3 regions of the Cellvibrio sp. pealriver genome follow, and region 1 is predicted to be linked to each of the others. Evidence: predicted binding sites of a transcription regulator. Region 1 holds the regulator's gene; each other region holds the start of a gene.
The links. Region 1 encodes sigma-54, which starts transcription at its own class of promoters, with help from an activator protein. Its sites were predicted from a motif close to TGGCACANNNNTTGCNNT; they were not measured.
Positions count from the first base shown of each region.

Region 2: a site for sigma-54 is predicted at 8,331-8,348, ahead of VC28_RS06240 (ammonium transporter). Genes of this name have one in related genera too.
Region 3: a site for sigma-54 is predicted at 1,546-1,563, ahead of fliD (flagellar filament capping protein FliD). Genes of this name have one in related genera too.

Region 1 is NZ_KQ236688.1:2,385,671-2,395,668, forward strand. Features, by position in the region: gene murA (UDP-N-acetylglucosamine 1-carboxyvinyltransferase) at 1-143, opposite strand, end outside; gene VC28_RS10375 (BolA family protein) at 213-467, opposite strand; gene VC28_RS10380 (MlaC/ttg2D family ABC transporter substrate-binding protein) at 618-1,232, opposite strand; gene VC28_RS10385 (KpsF/GutQ family sugar-phosphate isomerase) at 1,559-2,524, shown strand; gene VC28_RS10390 (KdsC family phosphatase) at 2,561-3,118, shown strand; gene lptC (LPS export ABC transporter periplasmic protein LptC) at 3,115-3,726, shown strand; gene lptA (lipopolysaccharide transport periplasmic protein LptA) at 3,773-4,261, shown strand; gene lptB (LPS export ABC transporter ATP-binding protein) at 4,261-4,986, shown strand; gene VC28_RS10410 (RNA polymerase factor sigma-54) at 5,191-6,855, shown strand; gene hpf (ribosome hibernation-promoting factor, HPF/YfiA family) at 6,990-7,280, shown strand; gene ptsN (PTS IIA-like nitrogen regulatory protein PtsN) at 7,375-7,824, shown strand; gene rapZ (RNase adapter RapZ) at 7,836-8,705, shown strand; gene VC28_RS10430 (HPr family phosphocarrier protein) at 8,737-9,009, shown strand; gene yjgA (ribosome biogenesis factor YjgA) at 9,111-9,629, shown strand; gene VC28_RS10440 (YhdP family protein) at 9,677-9,998, opposite strand, start outside.
Region 2 is NZ_KQ236688.1:1,475,810-1,485,807, forward strand. Features, by position in the region: gene scpB (SMC-Scp complex subunit ScpB) at 1-88, opposite strand, end outside; gene VC28_RS06195 (segregation and condensation protein A) at 85-918, opposite strand; gene VC28_RS06200 (L-threonylcarbamoyladenylate synthase) at 1,131-1,757, opposite strand; gene VC28_RS06205 (PHP domain-containing protein) at 1,827-2,663, opposite strand; gene VC28_RS06210 (VC0807 family protein) at 2,697-3,467, shown strand; gene VC28_RS06215 (YciI family protein) at 3,512-3,811, shown strand; gene VC28_RS06220 (TIGR04211 family SH3 domain-containing protein) at 3,864-4,523, shown strand; gene VC28_RS06225 (peptidylprolyl isomerase) at 4,536-5,186, shown strand; gene VC28_RS06230 (pyridoxine 5'-phosphate synthase) at 5,183-5,953, shown strand; gene rlmB (23S rRNA (guanosine(2251)-2'-O)-methyltransferase RlmB) at 5,983-6,759, shown strand; gene VC28_RS06240 (ammonium transporter) at 6,829-8,142, opposite strand; gene VC28_RS06245 (MraY family glycosyltransferase) at 8,522-9,529, shown strand; gene VC28_RS06250 (polysaccharide biosynthesis protein) at 9,526-9,998, opposite strand, start outside.
Region 3 is NZ_KQ236688.1:1,182,854-1,192,851, forward strand. Features, by position in the region: gene VC28_RS04940 (CHASE domain-containing protein) at 1-1,506, shown strand, start outside; gene fliD (flagellar filament capping protein FliD) at 1,674-3,734, shown strand; gene VC28_RS04950 (acylneuraminate cytidylyltransferase family protein) at 3,938-4,627, shown strand; gene VC28_RS04955 (hypothetical protein) at 4,638-5,384, opposite strand; gene VC28_RS04960 (electron transfer flavoprotein subunit beta/FixA family protein) at 5,587-6,336, shown strand; gene VC28_RS04965 (electron transfer flavoprotein subunit alpha/FixB family protein) at 6,333-7,301, shown strand; gene VC28_RS04970 (DUF2788 domain-containing protein) at 7,394-7,591, shown strand; gene VC28_RS04975 (response regulator) at 7,646-9,844, shown strand.

The DNA.
Region 1 (9,998 bases):
TTCAAGTGCGGAACATTGCTCAAGCGCACTTCGGAATCGGCCAAAATTGTCGCCGCCAACAGCGGCAAACCTGCATTTTTGGAACCGGAAATTCGCAGCTCGCCCGTCAGTGGACCGCTACTGTTAATCAAAAACTTATCCATACAACCCTGAAAACAAAGAAGAGAAAAAAGAGACCTGAGCCAACCAATGCCGACTCCAAGCCGTAGACGTTACTGCTGTTGTTGCTGCTGTTGCCACTGCTCGGGCGTGAAGGATTTGATGTAATCCACCGCGTGGATGCTGCGGTCAGCAAATTGCGCACTCAAAGTGGACAACACCAACTGCTGCTTTTTAACAGGGGTCAAACCGGCAAATGCAGGGCTTACGACCACCAGACCTACATGATCACCCATGACATCGACCGATTTGACATCGCAATCCGGGATTTGGCTTTCAATCAGCGCTTTGATTTGTTCAGCTTGCATAGAATTACTCGATTAAGAAGGGCTGTGATCAGAAATGAGGCGCGAAGTTTACCGGAATGTCGCTAATATCGCATCCAAAAATCAGCCTCCATAAAGCAAAACCCCCGGCACAGGCCGGGGGTTTTGTCGATTTGACAGTCGCAAATGCGGTTATGCATCAACCAACCAATTGGCGATCACTTTATCAATATCGCCATTGTATTTTTTAAGGCTCGCCTTGAATTGACCACTGAACGACTGACCCAGGTTTACGCCATTGAGCACTACATTGATCAATTTCCACTCGCCTGATTTTTCCTTGCGCATGGTGTAGTTCAACTTGTGGGTCGTGCCATCGGTCGACACTTCTTGCTTGACCACTTGGCGATTAGGGTTGCTGTCATCCACCCCTGCAATCACAACCTTGCTGTCGGCATAACCCAAAACACCCTTACCAAGCGATTTGACCATGCCATCTTTGAAGACTTTTTGGAATTGTTCACGTTGTGCCGGAGTAGCTTGTTTATACGCCTTGCCCATCACAGAAGCAGCAATAAACGGAAAGTTCACTACACCATCAAGCGCCCCCTCCACTTGTTTGAAATACGCATCGTCCGCTGTATTGGACGCTTTTTTGGCTTTAACCAAGCCAAACAATTCTTGCGCGACCGATTCCACAATGACCTTTGGCGATTCAGTTGCAGGTACTTGAGCCATGACATTAGCCGCAAACAACACAGATAACCCGAGTACAACACCAGACAATTTGGTGAGCAGATATTTCATCGTAAAACCTTCCATTAATTGAAACAGAACGATTAAGCCGTATGGCGTTAAACCAACACTCAGACAACGCTAATTCCTTATGGTGCCATTCTTTATGCGATGTTTATGATCGTGGCGAGTTATTAAGCCGGAGGCGTAGCGAGCAGATTTGCGGCGCGAACTATAGCATCCAGCGCATGACAGGGATAAGTCGCCACAGGAAAAAAGACGTAAACTTCCCTCGCCTTGTTTTTCTTGAAAGTTATAATGCAAGGCCATAAATGCCTTGGGTGAACAATGATCATCACATTGGCTCACCATTTTGGAACCGGTTTTGGAACCTCGTCATGACACATGATTATGTAAGCTCGGCATTGCGTACCATCAGTTTGGAGGCAGAGGCAGTTACTGCACTCGCCGCGCGGATCGATGGTCAATTTACCGCCGCCTGTGAACTTATCTTGAACTGTGCTGGCAGAGTAATTGTCACCGGCATGGGCAAATCCGGCCATATTGGCAAAAAAATCGCCGCTACTCTGGCGAGCACTGGAACCCCATCGTTTTTTGTCCACCCAGGCGAAGCCAGCCACGGCGATCTCGGAATGATCACCAAAAACGACATAGTGCTTGCGATCTCTTACTCCGGCACTTCCAGTGAAGTCGTTACTTTGTTGCCACTACTGAAACGTGCCGGTGTCAAAATCATTAGCATGACCGCCAATCCGCAATCGACTCTGGGCGAAGTGGCTGAAGTCAATCTGGATATCAGCGTTTTACATGAGGCGTGCCCTCTGGACTTGGCACCAACATCCAGTACAACTGCCACGCTGGTCATGGGGGATGCACTGGCAATCGCATTGCTGGAAGCGCGCGGTTTTACTGCAGAAGATTTTGCCTTCTCTCATCCCGGCGGCGCACTGGGGCGCAAATTGTTGTTGCGTGTCGCGGATGTCATGCACACTGGCGACGATATTCCCCGTGTGTTTGCGCACACCCCCATGCTGGACGCATTGATGGTCATGTCGGACAAAGGTTTTGGCATGACGACAGTGATGGAAGGTAATGATTTGCTCGGTATTTTCACCGATGGTGATTTGCGCCGTAGTATCGACAAAGGTGTTGATATCCGCACTGCAACAGTGGGTGAATTGATGAACACTAACCCCAAAATGCTGCGCGACAACACGCTGGCTGCAGAAGCGCTGGCGTTAATGGAGCAAGCAAAAATTAACGTTTTACTCATTACCGACGAACAAAAAAAACTTGTCGGTGTCGTAAAAATCAATGACCTGCTGCGTGCAGGCATTATTTGATTGACCCAGCCAATCATTGCACTTGGACACGCCTGAATGAACCCCGATTTTTGTACCCAAACCGAATTACATGAACGCGCTGCGCGCATCAAACTGTTGCTGCTGGATGTGGACGGAGTACTCACCGACGGGCGTCTTTACTTCGGCAACCAAGGGGAAGAATTCAAATCGTTCAGCACACTGGATGGACAGGGCATCAAAGCACTGCAAAAAACCGGCGTTAAAGTCGGCATTATTACTGGCCGCACCAGCAATCTGGTCGCCCGCCGCGCAAGCGATCTGGGGATAACGATATTGGTGCAAGGGCGCGAGGACAAATGGGAGGCACTACAAGACATTTTGCAGGAGCATCCTGTAGCGCTTGAGCAGATCGCGTTTATGGGAGATGACTGGCCAGACTTGGCCGTTATGACCCGCGCGGGTCTCGCACTGACAGTGGCAAATGCCCACTCCAGCGTGGTTGAGCGCGCCCATTGGCAAAGCCGGGAACGCGGCGGCGAAGGTGCCGTGCGTGCAGCCTGTGACCTCATCATGAAGGCGCAAGGTACATTCGATACCGCACTTGCACCTTATCTGGCAGATGCATCCCTATGAGCCTGTTAACCCGCGCGTATCGTGTACATCAATATGTACCCGGTCCCTGGATACTGGCTTTTGTACTGGTGATCTGCTTTTTTGCATTTTCACTGCGCCAAAAAGAAGAGCTGGTTGGATATGAATATGACCCAAGCAGCTTTCCCAACATCTACATGAAAGAAGTGGAAACACGCGAATTTGATAACACCGGCAAGCTTCACTACCAGCTATCAACGCCACAGGTAACCCATTTTCAACTGCAACAAGAGGGTGCATCGGCTCAGGATTACACATTGATTGAGCAGCCCATGATGATGTTTTACGACACAGACACCAAAGCGCCATGGCAAGTTACCGCCAATACCGGGCGCAGTGAGGCAAACGGCGAATTGATCCGCCTGCTCGATAACGTGCTCATCCAACAGCAAACGCCCACCCAGGGCTTGATACAAATCACCACCAGTGAGCTGCAAGTGCGCGCCAGTGAACAATTCGCGGAAACCGACAAAGCTGTTAAGATGCGCAGCGCCAAAGGTCAGATAGATGCACTAGGTATGGATGCCGACCTGGCGCAAAGTCGGCTTCAGTTAAGATCCCAGGTTAAGGCAGTTTATGATCCCCGCTAAATTACGCTATTGGTTATCTCCTTTGACGCTCATGTTGGCGGCAATAATGTCCCCAACCACAAGCCTCGCATTACCCAGCGACAAAAACGAAACCATCCGCGGCTCTGCTGATAACCTCACGGTAGACCAGAAGAACGGAGTGGCGACCTACACTGGCTCGGTCAAAATCCAGCAAGGGTCACTTATCATTTCCGCCGATTCTATTGTGATTCACACCAATCCCGACAGCAGCGTCGAAAAGATGATTGCAACAGGCAATCCGGCACGCTTTCAGCAACAACCGGAAAAAGACCAAGGCATAGTGACTGCCGCCGCCAAGCAAATTACCTACACCCCCAGCAATGAACATCTGGTACTGATTGAAGATGCCTCTGTTGAGCAAAACGGTGCGGTAATGAGCGGCCCACACATTGATTACGATTTAGTCAAAGAAGTAATGAAAGCCGCAGGTAACAACAACAGTAGCGGCGGTGAGGGGCAGCGCATCGAAATTGTGATCCCACCCAAAGCCGGAAAAGCCGAGGATGCGCAGTAATGCCCAGTTTGCACGCACGCCATCTCGCCAAAAGCTACAAAAAACGCAAAGTGGTTATTGATGTATCCATCACGGTGGAAAGTGGCAGCATCGTCGGATTGCTTGGCCCCAACGGCGCAGGAAAAACCACCTGTTTTTATATGATCGCTGGTTTGGTGCCTGCCGATAACGGCACCGTATTGATTGACGAGCGAGATATAACCCAACTGCCCATTCATGGACGCGCCCGTGCAGGTATTGGCTATCTCCCGCAAGAGGCGTCTATTTTCCGTAAGCTGAGCGTGGCGGATAACATCATGGCAATTCTTGAGACCCGTAAGGATCTCAACCGCCAGCAGCGTGATGAAAAACTGGAATCACTGCTCAACGAATTTCATATCACCCATATCCGCGATAGCCTGGGTATGGCCCTCTCCGGCGGTGAGCGCCGCCGCGTGGAGATTGCCCGCGCACTGGCGACAGATCCGCAATTTATCCTGCTCGATGAACCTTTCGCCGGTGTTGATCCTATTTCGGTCAATGACATCAAAGAGATTGTCCGTCACTTGAAAGACCGTGGGATTGGCGTACTGATTACCGACCACAATGTGCGCGAAACACTGGATATCTGCGAAACAGCTTATATCGTCAGTGAAGGGCACATCATCGCCGAAGGTGATGCTGAAACTGTGCTGAGCAATAACAAAGTGCGCGAAGTGTATCTGGGCGAGCATTTCCGCCTCTAAACCCTACTTTCAGACGGGATTTCCGGTGTTACAAACTGCCCATTCCCTGCGCGTTTAGTCACACACAAACAACTTGACAAGTAACATTCTTTATACATTAGGCATAAAGCTTGCTTAAGCTTGTTGCTTGAGGCGCAAACCCTGACTAAACTCCACGTATACCGATGTTTTTCATCCTGCGTTTAAGGGTTTGTCGTCCGTACAATGAAGCAATCTCTCCAGCTCAAACTCGGCCAACAGCTGACCATGACCCCACAGTTGCAACAGGCAATCCGCTTGTTACAACTATCAACTCTGGATCTGCAACAGGAGATCCAGGAAGCGCTCGATTCCAACCCCATGTTGGAGGTTGAGGATAGCTTCGATTCTCCCACGCAAAACAGTGACTACGAAGGCAGCGAACAAGACAAAGCGGATTATGACCGCCAGCTGGAAATTGCAGCAGAAAGCGGTACCGATAACAGCGCAGAGTTTACTGCCAGCGACAATTTCTCCGCGAGCACCGATAACTACGCTGATAGTTACAACAACGACAATAACTACAATGAAAGCGATAGTTTTGGTGAAAGCGACACTTTCAGGGAAAGTGAATCCATAGGCGATACCGATGTTTATGGTGAAGGGGAAAGTTTTAGCGCCGATAGCGGTGACTGGAGCGACTCTATTCCCAGCGACCTTCCCGTGGATACAAGCTGGGATGATGTCTATCAAGCCTCATCCAGCAGCAGCTCCAGCAATTACGACAACGAAGATAGCGACTTTGAAAGCCGCCGTGCTGCCACTGACTCCCTCTACGATCATTTGATGTGGCAACTTAACCTGACCCCTATGTCAGACAGGGATCGCATTCTGGCTATGGCCATCATCGATGCAGTGGAGCCCAGCGGCATGCTCTCCATCAGTATCGAGGAAATCTTTGAAGGGATGGGTAGCGATCTCGATGACCTGGAACTGGACGAAGTTGTTGCCGTACAAAAACTCTTGCAACAATTTGACCCATGTGGTGTGTGCAGCCAGAACCTGTCCGAATGCCTGTTGGTACAACTGCAGCAGTTTGATCCAAAAACGCCATTGCTTGATTCGGCAAAATTAATCGTCAAACAATATTTGCCGGTGCTAGGCAGCCGCGACTACCGGCAATTGATGCGCCGCACCAAGCTAAAGGAAGCTGAGTTAAGTCAGGCGATTGCCCTGATCCAGAGTTTGAATCCGCGTCCGGGCGATATTATTGCCAGTGGCGACACCGAATATGTTGTGCCCGATGTATTTGTAGAAAAACGCGATGGCCGCTGGATTGTGGAGCTGAATCCGGATATTGCGCCGCGTTTGCGTATCAATGCTGATTACGCCTCTATGGTAAAGCGTGCCGACTCCAGCAGCGACAACACCTTCCTCAAAGACAATTTACAGGAAGCCCGTTGGTTCCTGAAAAGTTTGCAAAGCCGCAACGAGACCTTACTCAAGGTGGCAAGTTGTATTGTTGAAAAACAGCGTGGCTTTCTGGATTACGGTCCTGAGGCGATGAAACCGCTGGTGTTGCACGATATTGCTGAAATTGTAGAAATGCACGAGTCCACTATTTCACGTGTCACCACACAAAAATACATGCATACCCCGCAGGGTATTTTTGAGCTGAAATACTTTTTCTCCAGCCATGTCAGTACCGACAGCGGCGGAGAATGTTCTTCAACAGCAATCCGCGCCATCATCAAAAAACTGGTCAGCGCGGAAAATCCAAAAAAACCGTTGAGTGATAGCAAAATTACCGACTTGCTCGCCGAGCAAGGTATACAAGTCGCGCGCCGTACTATTGCCAAATATCGCGAATCGCTCAACATTCCACCATCGAATGAGCGCAAAACAATTTAACCTGATGCAGATGATCACATTGGGAACTTACTGAAAAGTTTCAGGTACATTTAATAGTTCGGACAAAAAATTCATGGATGTAATGCGAGGTTACCTAACCGTAACCGTTTTGTTTCTAGCGAGAGGAAGTATCTATGCAAATAAATATCAGCGGTCATCACGTAGAAGTTACCGATTCAATGAGAGATTACGTTTCCAGCAAACTGGAGCGCTTGAGCAACCATCATGACCGCATTACGAGTACCCATGTCATACTCTCGGTAGATAAACTGATCCAAAAAGCAGAGGCCACTATTCATGTCAGTGGTAAAGATTTATTCGCCGATGCAACTCATGAAGATTTATATGCTGCCATCGATGCCTTGGCCGACAAGCTCGATCGCCAATTAATTAAACACAAAGAGAAAATGCGCAGCCATCGCTAGGGCGATGCGTGCACTGACGTTAACCATATGATGCGCACTGGTTGCTTTGGCACCAGTCGCCATCGATCAGGGAGATGCCCAGCATCACTTTTTTATGCAAATCCAATCCCTCATCAGCCCCGGCCGCACACTCTGCGGCGTAGACGGTGGCAGTAAAAAACGCGCGCTGGAGTTACTTGCCAACACCATCGCCCAAGACATTCCCGATATCGATGCTGACGAATTGTTCCGCCGGTTAATTGGACGCGAGCGACTTGGCTCCACAGGTATTGGTCACGGGATCGCCATTCCACATTGTCGTGTTGAAAACTGTAGCGGCACAGTGGGCGCATTGATCACCCTTGCCGATCCTATCGACTTTGATGCAATCGACTCCCAACCTGTCGATATTCTATTTGCCATGCTGGTGCCGGAAGATGCGCACAGCGAACATCTGCAAACCCTCGCAGCACTGGCAGCAGCACTGAATAATGCGGATTACCGCCAGCGTTTGCGCGCCGCATCCAGCAATGAAGCGCTCTTCCAAGCAGCCTTAATGACGTAAGCGGGTTCAATATGCATCTGGTAATTGTCAGCGGCCTTTCAGGTTCAGGCAAAAGTACAGCACTCCATGTTCTTGAGGATGTGGGGTTTAACTGTATCGACAACCTTCCCGTCAGCCTGCTACCTGCGCTCGTTGCGCAAATCCAGATTCACAAAGATGACCAACATCGCTTTGCGATTGGCATAGATGTGCGCAATGCCTGGCAGGACTTGGCCATGTTCCCGCAGATGATCAGCACTCTGAAGGAAGCACACCTGCCCTTTCGCACACTTTTCCTGGATTCACAGCCATCGGTATTGATCCAACGCTTCAGTGAAACCCGGCGCAAGCATCCACTGTCTGACAAACACACCAGTTTGGCAGAGGCAATTAATGCCGAGCAGCAATTATTGGAGCCCATCCGCGATTGTGCGGATCAGGTGATCGACACCAGTCATTTAAACCTTCACGAATTGCGCGATCTGGTCAAAGAACGAGTCGTTGGTCGTAGCGAATCCACCATGGCAATTTTGTTTGAATCCTTCGGTTTCAAACACGGTGTGCCAGTAAACGCCGACCTGGTATTTGATGCACGCTGCCTGCCCAATCCGCATTGGAAACCGACTTTGCGGCCACAAACCGGGCAAGATCCTGACGTTATTGAATTTTTGGAGGAGCAGGTAACCGTTAAGGAGATGTATGAAGACATCGAACATTACCTGACGCGCTGGTTACCGCGCTATCAATCCAATAACCGCAGCTACATTACGATTGCGATTGGCTGTACCGGCGGGCAGCACCGCTCGGTTTATCTGGCAGAGCGACTGCAAAAGCATTTCGACAAAAGCTTCCACGATGTACAAGTGCGTCATCGCGATATCAACAAGCACAAGAAACACTAAAACTTTCAAGAACCAAACACAGACCCCGGCAATGTTTACTGACACTCTCGACATTATTAACAAGCGCGGCCTTCATGCCCGTGCCGCCGCCAAGCTCGCTACGCTGGCCAACCAATTTCAGGCCAAAATCATGGCGCGAGTGGGGGAAGGCAATTGGGCGGATGCCAAAAGCGTAATGTCATTGATGCTGCTTGCCGCCAGCTGTGGAACCTGCTTGCAAGTCAGCGCCGAAGGCGATGATGCAGAAGCAGCAATGAATGCGATACGCGCACTGATTGCAGATCGCTTTGAAGAAGGCGAATAAATCACCTATTGTTTAACAAATAGCCACGCAGAGGTTGTTGTTCGGCAGCAACTCCTCTAAGCTGCGCGCCCTTTTATTGATTCAACCGCGACCGCATTACCATGGTTTACAACTACGACGATATCAACCCAGATGATTACATCCTGAGCAAATCGCAGGTCAAGCGCGATATGCATGCGCTGCAAGCATTGGGTGAAAGTTTCATCAATATGAATGAAAAGCAGCTGGCACAGCTTCCCTTAAGTGAGGAGCTATTGGATGCCATCTATCTCGCACGCAAAATGCCACTTAAGGATGCGCGCCGCCGCCAGATCCAGTACATCGGCAGGCTGATGCGCGAAGGCAATCACGAAGAAATCCAGGCTGCGGTCGATAAAATGCAAAACCGCAGCGACCAGTACGTACATCGCCAACATCAAGTTGAACGCTACCGCGATCTGTTAATCGAAGGCGATAAGCAAATTTTCCAGACATTGGTGACATCCTGCCCAGGTATTGATGTGCAGCACCTGCGCCAGTTGATCCGCAGTGCGCAAAAAGAGCGCGAAGAAAACAAGCCACCAGCGAGTGCGCGCAAATTGTTTGGCTTTATCCGCGACCAACTGGAAAAACAGGATTAGTGATTTGTCTAACTGACATTCAAAAATAAAGGCACCTGAGGGTGCCTTTATTTTTGAATACTGGGATCATCGGGAGTGCGCAGATTGTTCGTCTCAGGTGGTTTTTGTTCTTCTTTTTTGACACTGTCACGCAGGCTTTGCTCACTCTCAAACAGTCGGTTAAAGCGCATCTTGGGATCATCCCAACTGCCTTTAATGGTGTAACTGACACTTGTCGCCTGATCGACCTGCTTTTTGAATAGTTTACTGACAATGTAAATCCCAGCCGCTGCAGGCAAGCCCGTCGCCAGTGCGGTGTAGAACGTCATGTTTCCTGCCACCGGTAAAGTCGCGACCAAACGGGTATTCAGGGTTTCATCGCGTAGATTA
Region 2 (9,998 bases), 910 kb from region 1:
CGCGAGTGCTTTCTCCTACGCTTGAGGCGCTATCAATATCGCCATCAACAGGCGGATGTTCATCGTTAATATCAATTACGTTCGTCATTGTGTTCTTGCTTTAACATGAATAGGTGCAAACGATTCGCTTTGGACAATCTCCACCAGCGATTCCTTAATCAATTCCATCACCGCCAAAAAGGTGACGACAACCCCAAGACGCCCCTCTTCCACTTTAAACAAGCTAACGAAAGGCACGAAATGTTGGTGTGCAAGCGCATCAAGTACCTGCGCCATACGCTCGCGGGTGGAAAGCTTTTCTTTGGAAACATGATGGCTTTCAAACATGTCAGCACGACGCAACACTTCTGAAAGCGCCAGCAGTAATTCCTGCAATTCAACATCAGGATCCAGCCGCGTCAGGCTACGGTCAGGACCAGCGGCAGAAACCGGGAACACATCACGGGAAACACGGGGAATATGATCCAAATCAACTGCGGCTTGCTTGAAACGCTCATATTCTTGCAAGCGGCGGATCAAAGAAGCACGCGGATCTTCATCCTCTTCTTGCTCTTCCGTCGATCGTGGCAGCAACATCCGCGATTTGATTTCAGCCAACATTGCAGCCATAACAAGGTATTCAGCCGCCAGCTCAAATTGATGCGACTCCATCAACTCCACATAAGCCATGTACTGGGAGGTAATTTCAGACACGTTAATATCCAAAATATCCAGATTCTGACGACGAATGAGATACAGCAATAAATCCAGCGGACCTTCAAATGCTTCAAGAAATATTTCAAGGGCATCGGGAGGAATATACAGATCCTGAGGCAACTGGGTGTATGCCTTACCTTGAACTATCGCAAAAGGCATCTCGCTTTGCTGAGGTTTTGCGGTATGAGCTGAATCCTGATCACCCTGTACTTCTTTTGGCACATCTGTCTGCGGTTCTTGCCCGGAATCGGCAATAACTGTGACAAGAAGATCCTCAGTTGCTGTAGTTTCAGGGGTTTGGCTCACTCGCATAACTCATGATTAATAAATGATGCACACCAATAGCGGTGTGATAAAAATAAGGGCGCATTATAGCTGTTTAAGATGGCTGCGCACAGCGCAGGCCTCATGCAGAAAAATTAATTAAAAATCAATTAGTTATAGTCAAAAGGCGAGAAATCACCTTTACCTTGGCGCAACAGCACTGGCGCATCTCCCGTTAAATCAATCACAGTGGTTGGCTCCAAGCCGCAATATCCACCATCGATCACTAATTCCACAAAATGCTCAAGTGTGTCACGAATATCATAGGGATCAGTCATAGGCAGCTCCTCCCCCGGCAATAACAAGCTGCTAGTCATCAGAGGCTCGCCCAATTCTTCCAACAATGCTAATGCAACAAGATTATCAGGAACACGCAGTCCAATTGTTTTACGCTTAGGGTGCATCAAACGGCGAGGCACATCAGCAGTCGCCTCCAGAATAAAGGTATATGCACCTGGGGTATGATTTTTCAACAAACGGAAAACCTGATTATCAACACGGGCGTAGGTAGCCAATTCCGAGAGATCTCGACACATCAATGTGAAATTATGATCCTTATCAAGTTTGCGTAAGCCACGAATACGCTCCAAAGCGTCTTTATCACCTATGTGACATCCCAAGGCATAAGCAGAATCGGTTGGATAAACCACCAAGCCACCTTTGCGAATAATATCTGCAGCTTGCACGATCAAACGCTTCTGTGGATTTTCGGGATGAATCTGAAAGAATTGAGCCATAGCGACTACTCCTGATGCCAGCCTGTTAATCAGCAAGCCTTCATGAATCTATGAAATAACTGGTAACTATCAGGAAGTGTAACCCAATAATTCCCACACAGGTTTTGCACCTGAAGGCAAACTACCAAAACAACCCAACTCCTGCCATTGTTGCCCGGGGAAATGAAAATCAGACCCACAAGAAGCGTAGAGTGACCGACTGTTAGCAATTCTCACTAAATCTTCTGTCATTCCGGCTTGCTGTAAACCACTAATGACTTCGATGGCATCACCACCAACCGTCACGAAAGAATCAATCATGGCGCACATTTTTGTTCTGGTTAATTCATATTTAGCAGGATGAGCCAAAACAGCAACACCGCCAGCCGCATGAATCCAATCAATTACCTGTCCCATCAATGGCCACTGATATTTCACATCCGCCAACTTTCCTGTACCCAGATATTTTTTAAATGCTGCACTCATATTTTTTACCGCACCAACATTCACAAGGTACTGTGCAAAATGCGGGCGCCCCAATACTGCCTTACCTGCAATTTCTTTTGCTCCCTCCAATGCACCGGAAAAACCGGCTTTAGATAAACGCTCAGCAATAGTTAATGCACGTGTCACGCGAGCCTGCGCCTGAAACTCCACAGCTTCTGCAAGTGCCGTCGATTCCAAATCAACTCCCAAACCAACAATGTGCACACCGCCCTTGCCCCACTGGCTTGAAAACTCGATGCCAGTAATTAAACGAATACCCTTATCCAATGCGGCTTTTTGTGCAATCCCAATACCAGCTATGGTATCGTGATCCGTAATTGCCAACACCGAAACACCATGCTCTGCAGCACGAGTAATCACCTCTTCCGGGCTGAGTGCGCCATCGGAAAAATGGGTATGACAATGCAGATCAAAAATCACACAATCTCCTAAAAGACATCACCAGGATTGGTTATGACGGACAACAACATCGAAAAGAACACGAACATGTTAGCTGATAAACCGCAGGCGGAACCCACAAATTCACAACCAAAGCCGAAAAAAGAGAGTTTTTTGGCCAACCTGTTAATGAACATCGTTATTCCAACACTTATTTTGACCAAGCTTAGTGACGATGAATATCTTGGCGCAGTATGGGGGCTGATTATTGCACTGGCTTTTCCTATCTGTTATGGCCTGCGAGATTTTATTGTCACTAAGAAAGTGAACGTCTTTTCAGCATTAGGCGTCGTTAGCGTACTTTTGACAGGTGGGTTGACTTTATTGCATCTCCCACCTAAATACTTTGCGATAAAAGAGGCGGCAATTCCGGGAATTTTATGTCTTGTTACATTAATATCGATAAAAACACGACATCCATTGGTAAAAATTTTTATCTATAACGATAAAGTTTTAAAAATTAATAAAGTCGATGAAGCACTACAACAATTCGGAACAAAAAAGAATTTTGAACGCACACTAAATAATGCATCACTTATGATCGCAGCTTCCTTTTTCCTTTCGTCAATATTGAATTATGTTCTAGCGAAAATGATTCTTGTCAGTCAGCCGGGTACAGCTGAGTTCAATGCTGAACTGGGAAAAATGACTGCGCTTAGTTACCCGGTAATCGCACTTCCCATGCTGATAATTATGATGGGCACTCTGTTTTATGTATTTCGAAGCATACGATTATTAACACATTTAACACTTGAAGATATTATCAATGATGGTAGTGATGCCTGATTCTTATCCATTCACTCATTCGATTTTCAAATTCAGGAACACATATGCTTTACGCAATTATTAGTGAAGACATTCCAAATAGCTTGGAAAAACGCAAAATCGCAAGACCCGCACATCTTGCGCGTTTACAACAATTGAACGACGAAGGGAAACTATTATTAGCAGGCCCGCACCCCAGCATCGACAACTCAGATCCAGGTGATGCGGGTTTTAGCGGCAGCCTTGTTGTCGCAGAGTTCGCATCATTAAAAGAAGCCCAAAGCTGGGCAGATACTGACCCTTATGTTGCAGCAGGAATTTATGCAAAAGTCATAGTAAAGCCATTCAAAAAAGTTTTACCTTGATTCATTAAAATTTACCTAAAATATATTTTCTTTAATAAGGACTACAACAACTGTGAAAAAAATATTTCTTTACGGTAGTACTTTATCGTTATTTATCGCACCTATATTTAGCATGCATGCTATAGCTACTGACAAATACGTTTCCGATGTCATTTATATTCCCGTCAGGAGTGACAAAACACCTCAAGCTAGCATTTTGCAACAAGGCTTGGCCAGCGGAACGAAATTAAATTTCATTCGCGAAGAAACAGGCAGCGATAATAATTTGTGGTCGCTAGTTGTCACTCCTGATGGCACTGAGGGTTGGGTTCGCAGTCAAAATATTACCGATAAACCGACAGCCGCGATGCAATTGGCTGCGCTTTCAAACGCATCTCGTAACACCTTGGAGCTGCAATCAGAAAATACACAGCTAAAAGAGCAGCTTGAAAAAATTCAACAAGAACATCAGCAATTGCTAACCGACACAGAAGATATGCGTCAAGCCGCAACCACAGCGTTAAATTTGGAAGAAGAGCATCAACGCATACTCAAAGAAAACCAACTATTGCAGACCCATGCTGACATACTAAAAGCTGAAAATGAAAAACTAAAAAATACAGATCGATTCAACCACTGGGTATATGGTGGCGGATTAGTATTTGGAGGGGTTTTTCTATCTTTTGTGTTGCAAGCGTTAGGTCGCCGTAAACGCAAGTCGGAATGGCGCTAAATGAAGGTCGTAATGATGACTATGAAACAAACCATGAAATTGATTACGGCTCTTTGCTTATCTGTCATATCGAGCTTCGCTGTAGCACAGAATGTACTGGTTGCAATTAAAACCGATTTGGGCGTTTTCGTTATTGAACTACAACCAAAAGCAGCGCCTGTGACTGTTAAAAATTTTTTAGATTATGTTGATTCCAAGTTTTACGACGGAACCATATTTCATCGTGTCGTGCCCGGATTTGTTGTACAGGGTGGAGGCATGACTTTTGATTTCGCCGAAAAGGAAACTCGCGCCCCAATCGTAAATGAATCCGTAAATGGATTGAAAAACGACTACAAAAGCGTGGCCATGGCAAGACAACAGGATCCAAATAGCGCAACCGCACAGTTTTATGTAAATTTGAACAATAACCCCGGATTAAATGCCACCGATACCAAACCTGGCTATACCGTATTCGGTAAAGTTGTGTGGGGAATGGATGTGATAGAAAAAATCGCACAGGAGCCTCGTGGAATGTTCAAAGCATTCCCGGAAGCACCTAATTATGCTGTTCGAATTTTGAGTGCTTCACGGATTGACAGCAGTGATTTCAAAACTTTAATTGAAACCCAGCAATCCCCTAAACCATCCAGTTTTAAAGATGCAGTGGTACCTGTTCAATGAGCTTCAGCAATAAAACAGCACTCAGTGTAAATTTAAATAAAATTGCATTGATCAGAAACTCGCGCCCAGGCAATTATCCTGATGTGGTTGCACATGGCGAGACGTGTATTCGGGCTGGCGCGGATGGACTTACAGTTCATCCACGGCCAGATCAGCGCCATATTCGTCCACGTGATGTATATGAGCTAAGCGAGCTAGTTAAATCTTTTCCTGGAATCGAGTTTAATATTGAAGGGAATCCTTATGCAGAAGCCATGGGCGATTTCCCCGGATTCCTCAAGTTGGTTCATGATGTTCGTCCTCATCAATGTACATTAGTGCCAGATTCGAATGATCAACTAACATCTGACCACGGTTTTAATCTTCATCTTGCAGGAAAAAAACTGCAGCCTCTTATTCGTGAGCTACACGATATTGGAGTTCGTGTCAGTTTATTTATGGATCCAGACACGGAACAAATCAGTCTTGCCAAAGAGTTGGGGGCAGATCGTATAGAGCTTTACACTGGCCCTTATGCAGAAGCTTATAAAAATAATGATGATAATTTTAACACTTTGTTTCAAGCTTATATGTCAGCCGCCATTCAGGCTCAAAAAATTGGTATAGGTCTGAACGCAGGCCATGATCTAAATTTAGAAAATCTGGCTCATTTTCGTAAGGTTCCCGGGTTGCTAGAAGTTTCAATTGGACATGCACTTACTGTAGATGCTATTGCAATGGGTCTACCTAAAGCAGTACACACTTACAAAACTATCTGCAGCTCCTAAACCTCTCTTTATTTTCTCCTGTACTCATCATGAATAAAATCCGCGAAGACAGTCCAGAGTATCTGGAAAAAAAACGATTTTTCGATTCCCTAATGACTGTTTATGGACGAAAAACCGTTCTTGAAGCACTGCAAGATAGTTCCACATTTATATATCGACTACATTTAGCCAAGAGCAATAAAACAGCATCCATCCTTGATGAAATAATAGAGCTTGCAAAAAGCAAGGGCGCAGAGATTGTTTTTCATGATCGTCAGGCGTTGTCACGCATTTCGAAAAATGCCAACCAAGATCAAGGGGTTGCAGCAGATTTACAATTACGTGGATATGCACTTTATGATGAGTTTTTAAGCAAAAGTCATTCACAAAAAAACTACACCCTGCTCGCGCTTGATGGGGTACAAAATCCCCAAAATTTGGGAATGATTATACGCTCAGCTTGTGCAGGAAACATTGATGGAATTTTGCTGCCACAAAAAGGTAATGCTCAAATTGACCCGCTTGTTATCAAAGCAAGTGCTGGCACCGTATTCCGCGCACCACTCTTACGCTGTAAAGATTTGGCGCACGCATTAATAGACTTTAAAAAAAATGGCGCGCTTGTTTGTGCGTTATCGTCTCACGCCACAAAAGAGCTAAAGAAGTTCTCTCCCGATGCCCCCTGCATCTATGTACTTGGAAATGAATCTGAAGGTATTTCTACGGAAATATTTAACCTATGCAATGAAAAAATTTGTATCCCCATGAATAATGGCGTTGAGTCTTTAAACGTTGCCGTCACTGCGGCGCTCATTGCATTCAAATAATATTTTTACCACCCAGGCCCCCATAAAAAAAGAGGAGTTAAACTCCTCTTTTTTTATGGGGTAGCTCAATTACAACTTATAACCATCCTCTTCATGCAAGCTTAAATCAAGACCTATGGTTTCTTCTTCTTTAGTAACACGTAATCCAGATGTGAAGACCCCCGTCAATTTCAGCAAAACATAAGTCACTATGGCGGTGTAAACAAATGTAACGATTACCCCCAGAAGCTGCACCCCAAGCTGCTCACTCATTGAGTTTATGCCAGCCGCAAAACCTTGTCCGCTAAATGCACCAAGCTCAGTCGAAGCAAATACACCAGCCAAGATAGTACCTAAAACACCACCTATTCCGTGCACAGGAAACACATCCAATGAATCATCAATTTTCCAGACACGCTTAACCAACTGGGTCATCACAAAACAAATAATACCGGCGGCCAAACCAATTATTAATGCACCACCAGGGCCAACATAGCCAGACGCGGGGGTAATTGTCCCCAGGCCTGCAACCATTCCGGTAACAATGCCCAAAACGCTTGGTTTTCTAAAGCGCATCCATTCAATAGCCATCCACGCCAAAGCTCCTGCAGCAGCAGAAATGTGTGTTACAAGCATCGCCATGGCAGCATTACCATTAGCAGCCAAGGCGCTACCTGCATTGAATCCGAACCAACCCACCCAGAGCATCCCTGCGCCAGTGACAGTCATTGTCATGTTGTGTGGAGGCATTGCCGTTGTCGGAAACCCATTACGCTTACCAAGCACAATTGCCGCCACCAATGCAGCAACGCCTGCCGTAATATGCACTACAGTACCACCAGCAAAGTCCAATAAACCTTTTTCAAATAACCATCCGGATCCAGCCCAAACCCAATGGCACACAGGAATATAAACAGCAAATAACCATAACGCCGAAAAAATTAACATGGACGAGAATTTCATACGCTCAGCAAAAGCGCCCACAATTAATGCAGGAGTAATGATGGCAAACGTCATTTGATACATCGCGTGTAGACTTAAAGGAATGTCACCTGCAAGAGCATCTTCAGAGATACTCGCCATAAAAACCATACTAAAATCGCCGATCCATGCATTACCGGTACCGAAGGCCAAACTATACCCAGCAATAAGCCAAAGTAACGAAACCAAACAAGCAATTGCGAAGCACTGCATCAACACCGACAGAATATTTTTAACGCGAACCAAGCCGCCATAGAAAAGAGCCAAACCTGGCAGAGTCATGAATAATACAAGAGCAGTAGAGGTCAATATCCAAGCTGTATTGGCAGCATTAAGTGAGGCCTCTTGGGCAAAAACACTCTGAGCTGGAATCGCCAGTATTGCGCCCAATAACATTTGAATGGGAAAATTCATCGTTTTCATAAGTACCCCGTGATGATTTTTAGATTAAATAGTGGTTGGCTCTGCTTAGCTTATTGCCTCATTTTGAATCAGAATTTGTTAATTAGCTGACAAAATTTGAAAAAGTTAAACTATCGCAGCGCTAAAATAGATCACTTTTGGGGCAAAAAAAGACAAGCAGCAACAAAAAACACAAAAGGCGCGCTAAGAAAGCAAATACCAAGCCATAAAACTTTTCTCTATATTTTTCATGCAGATATGAAAAAATGAAAACCCCCAATAAAACAATATTGCACCATTAAAAGGCGCAATCAAAATTAAATGCACCGCATAAGATCATCGCCAGACTCCAAGCGTTATTACTAATGACCTTATGCCCAATTCCTGATGGAGCCATCCTTTGACCAAATGGTTGATTCTTTTTCTCTTACCCCTGTGCTTATCTTTAGCGCTATCACGCATTGTTATTCTTTATTTGGGGGGGCGTTTATTAGATACGCCCAATATGCGCAGCTCACATGAAGAGCCAACACCCAGAGGTGGTGGAATAGCAATACTAATTAGCACACTCATAACAACTATCATTGCAGTCATTTTGGGATATTTAGAGGAACGCATTGTTTTTTGGCTAATCATTCCAATCAGCCTGATATCACTCCTTGGGATTTGTGATGATTTTTTTAATCTAAGCGTTAAATTACGTTTGCTTACGCAAATATCTATTGCCACATTCGCAGTGCTTTTTCTTATCATCACAGAACAATCTTGGAAATACCCTTCTGCACAAGACTATATAATGATTTTAGCAATGATTTTGTTCTCCACCTGGATGACAAATTTGTATAACTTTATGGATGGTATTAACGGATTAGCTGCACTAGAAGCGATAAGTGTATGTATGGGAATGATTTTTATTTATACATTCCAAGATATGCATCAAGACAGTACATATATAATGTTTATAGTAATGGCTTGTGCGTTTGGGTTTTTATTTTGGAATTTTCCAAACGCCAAATTGTTTATGGGGGACTCAGGAAGTTTATTGTTAGGTTTAAGTTTTGGCCTTCTTGTGATTGAGCACTCCCGCGAAAACTATAGCCTGACTGCTGCATGGATGATAATGCTTGCTGTATTTATTGTAGATGCAAGCTATACGCTATTTCATAGGATTATTAGTAGGCAAGCTTTTTCACAAGGCCATAGATCACATGCATATCAAAAATGCGCACGCATTTATAAATCACACACATCCATCACGTTGACAATAGTCGCCATCAATAGTCTGTGGCTGTTCCCATTAGCTGTTGCAACCAGCGCAAACATTCTTAATCCTTTAATAGGACTTTTGATCGCCTATGGGCCATTAATTTTTATTGCCAGAAAATATAATGCAGGGCATCCAGACTAATCTTCAAGCAAAGATTTAGTAAAACCATTATCCGACAGATCACCCAAATAACCTGTAGGTACTTTGAACAATAAAGACTTTACTTGGGCGGCATCCCCAACATCACAAGCAAGCGACAGCTCACGCAAAAACAGCTCCATCTCTCGCCATGAAACATATTGCTCCATTGCGCGAAAAATCCTACTGTGCTCCGTAGGTGAAACGTTATCACCAATAAGCAACTCTTCGAATAATTTTTCTCCGGGTCTTAACCCAGTGTAACTAATATCAATATCGCCATTACGGTCATCCTCATCGCGCACACTTAAACCGGAAAGATTGATCATGCGTCGAGCAAGATCGACAATTTTTACAGGCTCTCCCATATCCAATACAAAAACATCACCACCATGTCCCATTGTTCCAGCTTGAATAACCAATTGCGCGGCTTCACGGATAGTCATGAAGTAACGAATAATATCTGGATGAG
Region 3 (9,998 bases), 1.2 Mb from region 1:
ACTCAACGATCACCAGGTGTGATTGTGTATTTCCCCGTGTATGACACGATCAAGCGCTTGCATACAGCAGTAGAGCGCAGAGAACATATTTTGGGCTATGCAACAGCGATTGTGCGTATTGGTGATCTGATTAATGCCGCAGTAATCCCGTTCTCATCTGATGACTTTCATCTCGACATTGTTGATGTGACGGAGCCTGATACGCCGCATGTATTTTATCGTGTAGGCGAATCACATGTGCCGTCTTACGCACAAGAACTTATCTATCAGAAAGAAATTGCTATTGGTGGTAGGGTGCTGCTGTTGGCAATTAACCCGACAGAAAAATTTTTAAATGAGCATGTCAGTTTGCAATCCTGGTTCGTATTGGCTGGTGGTTTGTTGTTTTGCAGTTTGTTGGGTGGTTTTTTGCTGTTGATCAGTGGCCGGACACAGCATATTACCAATCTGGTTGAGCAACGTACTAAAGAGCTGGCTGCTATTTTGGAGAATGCGGTCGAATCGATATTGGTAGTGGATGAACATGGTGTTATTCAAAAAGCAAATCAGGCTGCAGCAAAACTGCTTCACTATCCTCTGGAGCAATTTCCCGGTTTGCATATCGTGGATTTAATTCCGGGGTTAAGCGATGCATTTGTATCCAATAGTACGCAAACAGTAGCACCTGAATTGCGTGAAAGCGTCGGGCGCTGTAGTAGTGGAAAAGAAGTGGCTATCGAGATGAGTGTTAGCCCTGTGGAAATCCATGACCGTAAATTTTTTACCTTTATCATTCATGATGCGACTGAGCGGCGTAAAGTAGAGCGCTTAAAAAGTGAATTTATTTCTACCGTTAGTCATGAATTACGAACGCCCTTAACATCAATAAAAGGCGCGTTAAGTATTGTCACCAGTGGCAGCATGGGCGAGCTTCCCAAAAATATAAATGACTTACTGGGAATTGCCAGTAGTAATGCGGAGAGATTATCCCGGTTGGTAAATGACATTCTGGATATAGAAAAATTGGAATTCGGTAAGGTGCAACTAACCCTTAAGCCGCACAGGGTGTATCCATTGTTGCAACAATCTATCGAGCAAAATTTTGGGTATGGCGCACGTTATGGGGTGACCTTACAGTTGGATGCACCTTCAGAAACTGCCATGGCTGCAGTCGCCAATCTCGATTCAGACCGCTTCTTGCAAATCATGGCCAACCTCATATCGAATGCGGTGAAGTTTTCTTTTCTGGATGGGGTTGTGAGGGTGGTGCTGGTGAGTGAAGGAGACAACATTAAAATATCGGTCATTGATGAAGGGCAGGGTATGGCAGATGACTTCCGCCAACATATTTTCAAGAAATTTGCCCAGGCTGATTCGTCAAACACCCGGCGACGCGATGGAACCGGATTGGGCTTGAGTATTACCAAGGTCATTATTGAGCGGATGGGCGGAAAAATTGACTACCGCTCTACTTTGGGTAAAGGAACCACATTTTTCTTTACCTTGCCTCTTTATACTGGCGATTAAGCTGATTTAAAGGGTTTTTCCGCATAAAAATACAGGAATTGGCGTAGTTTGTGCTCCTGTTGAATATAAGGAGAATCTTTCCTTAAAAAGCGGCAAAACCGGCTAAAGTTTACCCGTGTGCTGCCGCTAACTTATAGCAAGCGGTAATTTTTGGCGTGGAGGTACCTATGGTGAGCAGTACATCGAGCACAACCAACAATAATGGCGCGACAGGTTCCAGCATCATCAGTGCGCTGGGGACTGGCTCTGGTATTGACTCGAATAAGCTGGCTGACCAGTTAACTGAAGCCGCCCATATGGTGCAGTCAAACAGGCTGACCTCCAAAAAAACCTTACTGGAAACCCAGATATCTGATTACGGCTTGCTGCGTAGCTCTTTATCCAAACTTGAAACAGCGGCAGCCGCTTTGGGTAGCTCCGATACATTTAACGCCAAATCGCTATCGGTGCCTGATACCAACCTCCTGAGCATCACCAAATTGGATGCGAAAGCGGCTGCAGGCGGCTATCAAATCAAAGTCGAGCAAACAGCTCAGTCCCAATCACTCAGTTCCGGTACGTTTAGCTCCATGACTGACCCTATTGGTAAAGGAACCTTGGTCATCCGTTTGGGGGAGTGGAATGCAGGATTAAACGATTTTGAAGTTGACTCTAGCAAAACTGCCGGCGGGACAATCACTATCGATGATGGGAACAACTCATTGATTGGTCTGCGCGATGCAATCAATAAAGCAAATATGGGTGTTTCTGCCAGCATCGTGAGTGATGGTGGTTCTTATAAGCTGCTCCTGACATCCAAGTCGGGTGCCAAGAATGAAATCGAAATCACCGCAACAGAAGATCCCGGTGCACTTGGCCTTGCCAGTTTTAATTTCAATGAAACCACGCGTAATTTGACCCAACAACAAGAAGGGTTGGATGCAAAAGTGCGTGTGAATGGCTTATTGGTAAGCCGCGAATCCAACCAAATCAAAGATGTTATCGATGGTTTGGAGTTTGATTTATTCGGTGCCTCGTTGACCGAAACTATCAGTATTTCAATTAATGAAGATAAATCGGTTGCAGAAAAAACCATCCGTGACTTTGTAACCGCATACAACACGTTTAAGACAGAAGTTGAGAAACTGGTTGGTTTTGATGCGGAACTGAAAGATTACGGCAGTTTGAAAACTGATCCTCTAGCAAAAAACCTGATGCAAGGTATCCGTAATTTTCTCTCCAGTTCGATCCCTGGATTAAGCGATGGTTTTACCGCACTTTCCAGTTTGGGTATTCGCACTGAGAGGGACGGCTCGCTGAAAATTATTGAAAATGAGGAAAATACAGGTTTTCGCGCAGCAATCGATACCCATTTCGATAAGGTGCGTGATTTGTTTGTTCCCAAGGTTTCAGCGTCGGTTACGAACCTTGAAGTTTCCAAGTACACAGCAAAAAGTAAACCCGGTACTTATGATGTTGTGATTACCCAGCAACCATCAAAAGGTAAGCTGACCGGCGCAGCAATAGGCGTTGCGTTTCCATTAGATACCACCGGTAAGGATTACAACTTCAAGTTGAAGTTAGACGGCACCGAAACTGCTTTGATTACATTACCTGCCGGAAAAACCTATACAACGGAAGGTGAGTTGGCTGCTGAAATCCAAAGCTTGATCAATCTGGATAGTAACCTGAAAACCGTGAAATCAACGCTGGCGGTGAGTGTTGAGGCAGGAAAGTTGGTATTCACATCCAATACTTATGGCAGCTCCAGTAAAATTGAATTTACAGCGATATCGAGCGATATGGCGGATTTGGGGATTGCTCTCGGTGCTGGCGTATCGGGTACGGATGTTGGTGGCACTGTCGCCGGACAAGCAGCGTTTGGTTATGGCAATGTATTACTACCTGCATTGGGATCTGATGCAGAGGGCTTGAGCATGACAGTGCAACCAGGCGCAACTGGAGGCACTATTACATTTTCACGCGGCTTTGCTGGTGGTTTGACCAATATTGTGAATGACTACCTCAAATCATCTGGTGTCATCAAAGAGCGTGAAGACAATATTAATAAAGAGATTAAGGGAGTCAAAGAAGATGAAACTGATTTGACTCGCCGCAGCGATGCCTATAGAGCGCGTCTGATGGCGCAGTTCCAGGCGATGGAGTCAATTGTCCGCTCGCTCAACTCTACGGGCGATTTCTTGGACGGTATTCTTGATCGTTTACCTTTCACATCCAAAAACAATTAATTCGCGTAATTAACCTTACGCGAATTTTTATCCAGATGTGCATGATATGCACATCTGCAGTTTTTTTATTTCCCCACATTTTTTGATCGCTTATTGTTCTTTGCTGTATCGTGATCTTTGAATCATAGTTTGTTATATACCTATTCTTTAGCTATTTGATAAATGAGCCGTTTAATTATTCACAATTAAAGGTTGGGTAGCTTATGTCAAAGGTATTCGCACTTATTCCTGCGCGCGGTTGGTCTAAAAGCCTGTGGCAAAAAAATATTGCGCCTGTATTAGAGCAACCCCTGATTGCATACAGTATTCAGGCTGCCCATGGTTCAGAAGTTGTCGATGCAATTTATGTATCGTCCGATGATGACCAGATTCTGTCTGTAGCCCACTACTATAATACAGAGCGATTAAAGCGCGATCCGCATCTCGCAGAAGATGAATCACCACTGGATGCTGTCGTGGCAGAATTTATTCACCGTATTAAACCGGCGGCGAAGGATATTATTATTTTATTAAAACCCACATCACCGCTACGCACGGCAAGGCATATTCGTGAAGCCTTGGCTGAGTTTAAGGATTTCCCTACTTGCCGCAGCCTTATTAGTGTTTATGAAATCAATAATGCGTATGTCAGAGCTTATGTTGGCGGCGGAGAGTTTTTGCATCCTTTAGCGGGTGAGCATTCGTCGTATTATTGCAGGAAAGACCTGCCATCGCTTTACATGCCCAATGGTGCAATTTATATCTTTAAAGTTGACGATTTTATGCGCGAGGAGAAAATTCCACTCACGCATACTATTCCTTATTTGATGCCAGCGTCTGACAGTATTGAGGTGTGTAGCGCAAACGATTTGCAATTGGTGGAAAATCGTTTGCGCGAGAGAGCCAATTTCTGAACGACATTGCTTAGGGGGATTTTTTCAGTTCTTCCGCTTCTTTTTTTAGTGCTTCTTCAAATTCAAGTTGTTCCTGTTCAAGTTCGCGTTGCTTTTTATCCGCGTCAGGCAGTAACGGGGTGAGTTGTTTCTGCGCTTTTTTCTGTGCATTTTCTGTTGCTTCATTCACGGTGGCATCGACTTTTTGATTGACCTTCTCCGCTACCGCTTCCACAGGGTTATTAATAATATCCTGAACATTTTCCAATGCTTTTTGTTTTTCTTCGACGGCTTTTTTGGCCGCCTGTGCTTTGTCGTAAGCACGTTGTAGTTCTTGTGGTAGCACGGGAGTAAGTTTCTCTTTTGCCCCTTCGATTTGTTCAGAGAATATTTCGGGAGTGCCATCTTTAATCAGCATGACCGCCATTTGGTTGGTGTCTGCATTCCAGACCATGGCTGCCTTGTCGGTAATGGCTTTTGCTTGCGGTGGTGCATAGCGGGATGCCACATAAAACAGGGCGCCTTCCTGTTGGATTTCCTGGGCGGTGCGTAGCAACTTCATGGTGGGCTCATACTTATCGCCCAATAATGCCGTCATCCGGTCCTTAATGATGGGGGCTTCAAAAAAGTTGACTTCATTCGGGTCGAACCCCACCAATGGTTTTAAGAATGACCACATAAGCTTGCTTTGTAATTGGTTGCCGATTAACAGCGATGAGACGCAAGCAGAAAGAAACAGGCAAATACACATAATGGAGAGTGGTTTGATCAAGCGCATAAAGAATCCGTTGAATCCGTCAGTAGAATTAGGGCGGCAGTGTACGCAATGGGCGATATAACGTACATAAGCTGTTTTTAGTCCGGGTTGGTTGTTTCCTGTGCTATTGCAGTTGCACCCACAGTTACTTCCGTAAATAACCTCAAATTATGCAAGGTTATTTGCTATATTTTGATTTTCTTTCATACACAAGGAAAGCGTCTTGAAAATTTTAGTAGCTATTAAGCGCGTACCGGATGCAAATACTCAGGTGCGTCCCTTCGCAGATGGAAACGGTGTAAATGTTGCCAATACCAAAATGGTGTTGAATCCATTTTGCGAAATTGCAGTCGAGGAGGCCATCCGCCTTAAAGAGCGTGGCATCGCCAATGAGGTAGTGGTTGTCAGTATCGGTGCTTCAGTCGTGCAGGAACAGTTACGGAGTGCCCTGGCATTAGGAGCGGATCGCGCTATCCATATTTTGTCGGATATACCTCTGGAGCCATTGGGTAAAGCCAAGGTGTTGGCTGATGTCGTCAAGCAAGAAAATCCGGGGTTAGTGCTGTTGGGTAAGCAATCTATTGATGGCGACCACAACCAGATTGGCCAGATGCTGGCAGCCTTATGCAAGTATCCTCTGGCGACATTTGCCTCGCAAATCGAGCTAAAAGGCAATGAAATATGGGTGACGCGAGAATTGGATGCCGGCCTGCAAACCCTTGCGCTCTGTTTGCCTGCCGTCGTTACAACAGACTTGCGCCTTAATGAGCCGCGTTATCCCACTATGCCGAATATTATGAAGGCGCGCCAGAAACCGCTTGCTATTATTCCCATCGCTGAATTGGCCGTGGATGTTGAACCCCGTTTGCAAGTATTGGGTTATCAGGCTCCAGCTGAACGTAAGCCCGGCATTAAAGTGGGTAGTGTGGCGGAGTTAGTGGAAAAACTGCGGCAGGAGGCCAGGGTGATATGAGTGCAACACATGAATCACGCGCAGCATTGGTTGTTATTGAGCTTGATGGTACAGAGTTTTGCGATATCAATTGGAGAGTGATGGGCGCTATTGCCCGCCTGCGGGAATTTGGCGCATTGAACGTGGACTTGTTGCTGGCAGGATGGAAATGTGGATCGGCTGTTGATATTGCCGCGGCAATTCCGGGAGTCCGGCAAGTTCTGGTAGTGGATGACGAACGCTGTGAATTCCAGCTAGCAGAGGTTTTTGTACCTTGGCTGGCAGCGTTTGTTGATGGTTATTCTTACGTGCTGATCGGTGCAACGACATTCGGTAAAAATCTGTTGCCGGGTGTGGCCGCTCTTGTTGATAGCCAGCCCGTGACCGATGTCATCGCCATAGAAGCACACAATGTCTTTGCTCGTGCTTGTTACGCCGGTCGGGTAGTTGAGCGTGTTGCAAACCTGCAGCCAATCCAGTTACTGAGCATTCGCGGTACTGCGTTTGCTGCAATCACGCAGAGAAGCTCATCGATTCCCGCACCCATAACAAGGCTCACACCTCCGGCCACTCAGGAGCATAGCCGTGTTGTCCAGCAGGAGCGGGTGGCTTCTGAACGGCCAGAGCTCACATCGGCACGGGTTGTAGTCTCTGGTGGGAGAGGGATGCAAAGCCGTGAGAATTTTCAATTACTGTATCGATTAGCGGATAAGTTAAGTGCAGCGGTTGGTGCATCCCGCGCGGCCGTCGATGCTGGTTTTGCTACAAATGACATGCAGGTTGGCCAGACGGGTAAGGCGGTTGCCCCGGAGTTGTATATCGCAGTGGGTTTGTCGGGCGCAGTTCAGCACCTGGCGGGTATGCGTGATGCCAAGGTAGTCGTGGCAATTAATAACGACCCGGATGCCGCTATTTTTCAGGTGGCAGACTACGGGTTGGTCGCAGATTTATTTGAGGCGGTGCCTGAATTGATTGGGCATTTGTAAAGCTGATAAGAAGTCGGCTTTTACCGGCAATTTTCGCTACAATGCCGCCCCTGTAGTTACTCATCAACTTTATCTTTTCAGGTTTTTTGCGCATGACATTCGAACAATTCGAAACTTGGGCCATGTATATTTGTGTTGGTGGCCTGGTAGTGTTTATGTTTTTTATTGTGTGGGATCTCGCTAAAAAATCCAAAGCTGGCAAGTTTGGCACGTTCGTGCTGTTTGGTGTGCTTGGGTTTGCGATTATGGTTTTCGTTATCAAAGAAGTATTTGTCCACATGCTCGGTTAAATCGCTGACATTTATTTTTCAGTTAATCACCCGGCAACTACAACTGGATACTCTATGTTTCATTTTTTTGTTCCCGCCACCAAGGTACAAAAAGACCGTGCCATTATGCGCGAAACAGATGCGCGCGTGGCCAAGTACAGCCGACGCGGATTGATACTGAATTTCATCGTCTTTGTACTGTGTTTGGCTTTTGGTGATTTTCAGGAAAAAGAACACAACCTTGCCATTGTTCTGGTGACCGGCCTGCTGCTGGTAACACTCGGGCGCAGTTACTATCTCTTCCGTTTTGACACTCTCTATGCGCGTGCACCAGCGCGCTGGCGTAACCAATACTTCTTTGCATCTTGCCTTGGTGCTGCCTGGTGGAGTGTGATTCTGGTGACGCTCACTTGGGTACAAGGAATGCGTGATGAAACGCTGGTGATGTGGCTGTACTCAGTAGTGTTTTATTCCAGTGTTGCCAACGTATTTGCGCCATACAGGCATTTTCTTAGTTTGTATTTGGCGATAGGGCAAATTCCTGCTGCTATTACCGCAATTTTGTTAGGCACTGCAGAAGGAGCCCTTTACGGCAGCATTATGCTGGTGTTTTACGTGATGCTCAGCCACCAGGGCAAAGTGACATCACTGGCGTATTGGGAACGCTTGGAGGCGCACTATTCGCTGCGTGAGCGCGCTCAAGGGTTGGAAAATGAGAAGCGTAGCTCGCAAGCCCAAATTGAATTAAAAAATGAATTTCTGGTTAACCTCGGGCAGGAAATTCGTTCATCTATTAGCGATGTAATGAGCACCTTGTCATTGATAGATGACAGTCAATTATCAGAGCATCATCGCGAATTATTAACTACCGCCAACAAAGCCGCTGGTAGGCAAATCGATCTGGTTAATAACGTCGTCGATTTTTCCAAAATTACTACGAAGACCCTGGTGCTCGATGAAGTTGAATTTGATTTGCGCAGGGTTTTGGAAAAATTTGTTCAGGATTTTACGCTCGATGCACACCAGCAAGGCATAGAGCTGTATTACAACTTTGACCCTAATATGCCATTGCGGGTGAAGGGTGATGTCACGCGCTTGAACCAAATTCTGGCAACACTGCTCAACCATACACTGAAAGCCAGCCGAATAGATCATGTTTATATTGAGGCTCGTTTTCATCAGGAGCAGGATGACTTTGGTGAGTTACAAGTCATAATCAGTGACAGCGAGAAAAATGTCGCAGGTGAAAATGACCCGGAAGCCTATGAGAGCAAACAGACAGGTATTGGTTTATCTATTTGTAAAGGTTTGGCTGAATGCATGGGTGGCAGTATTCACCTGCGCGAAAATAAAAATCGCGGCAACCGGATTTTTATCAATGTCGCTTTGCAAGTCATTTCCCATGAAGAACGTCGATTTGGCTCTGAACAAAAATTGCGTGGAAAGCGCGCACTATTAGTGGATTTGCCGGATAGTAACGCCAATGCACTGGCAGACGAAATTAATGCGTGGGGCATGACAACGACAATCGTGGCGGGGCAAGAGCAAGCCATTGCCAAGTTACGTGAGCAGCGAGCTAATTCAGCTCCGTTTGATATGGTGCTCATTTTTACCAAGCTGAATAATATGAATGGTTTGGCGCTGTCCCGTGAAATTGTGGCTCACCCTGATGTTGCGGATGTAAAACAAATTATTGCGATGAGTATTTTGCAGAGCGATAGTCCGGAAATGAAATTGCATCTGCGTACGTATCCGCAAGTCAGCATTATTGAAAAACCTATCATGCGTCGTCGTTTGCTTGATATTGCAGTGCAAAAATTATTAAACCTGAATAGCGAAGACGAGCAACGCAAAACAAGCGATAAAGACACGGTTGGAATGTTGGTGATGCCCCGGGTTTTATTGGTAGAAGATCATCGCGTCGATCAAATGGTAATTAGCGCTATGCTCAAAAAGCTCGGCTGTTATGTGCAGGTAGCGCAAAATGGTTTGGAAGCGGTAGAAATTGTTGAAAAAGAACGCTTTGATTTGGTGTTGATGGATTACGACATGAAAGAGCAGGACAGTATTGTTGCTACAGAGAAAATCCGTAACTACGAGCGGATGACACACAGTTTGCGCCATCTGCCTATTATTGCAGTAACCTCAGCTCAGTCTGAAGCGGATCAAGATGTCTATTTGTCGGCGGGAATGGATGATCATATCAGCAAGCCGATCCGTTACGATGACTTGGATGCGCGGCTCCAACGCTGGCTGGAAAAGTCCAACACCTAGCAATCAGGTCTGCGCAAAGAAGCGTTTATATTCGTAAACTTACAAGCTGGGTCAAAATGCCGCTGATAAAATCAGCGGCATTTTTATTTTCAGGGAGCTGAATTTAAAACTATGCTGTAACGCATGTACAGGTTGTAGCATCACTGCATTGTTA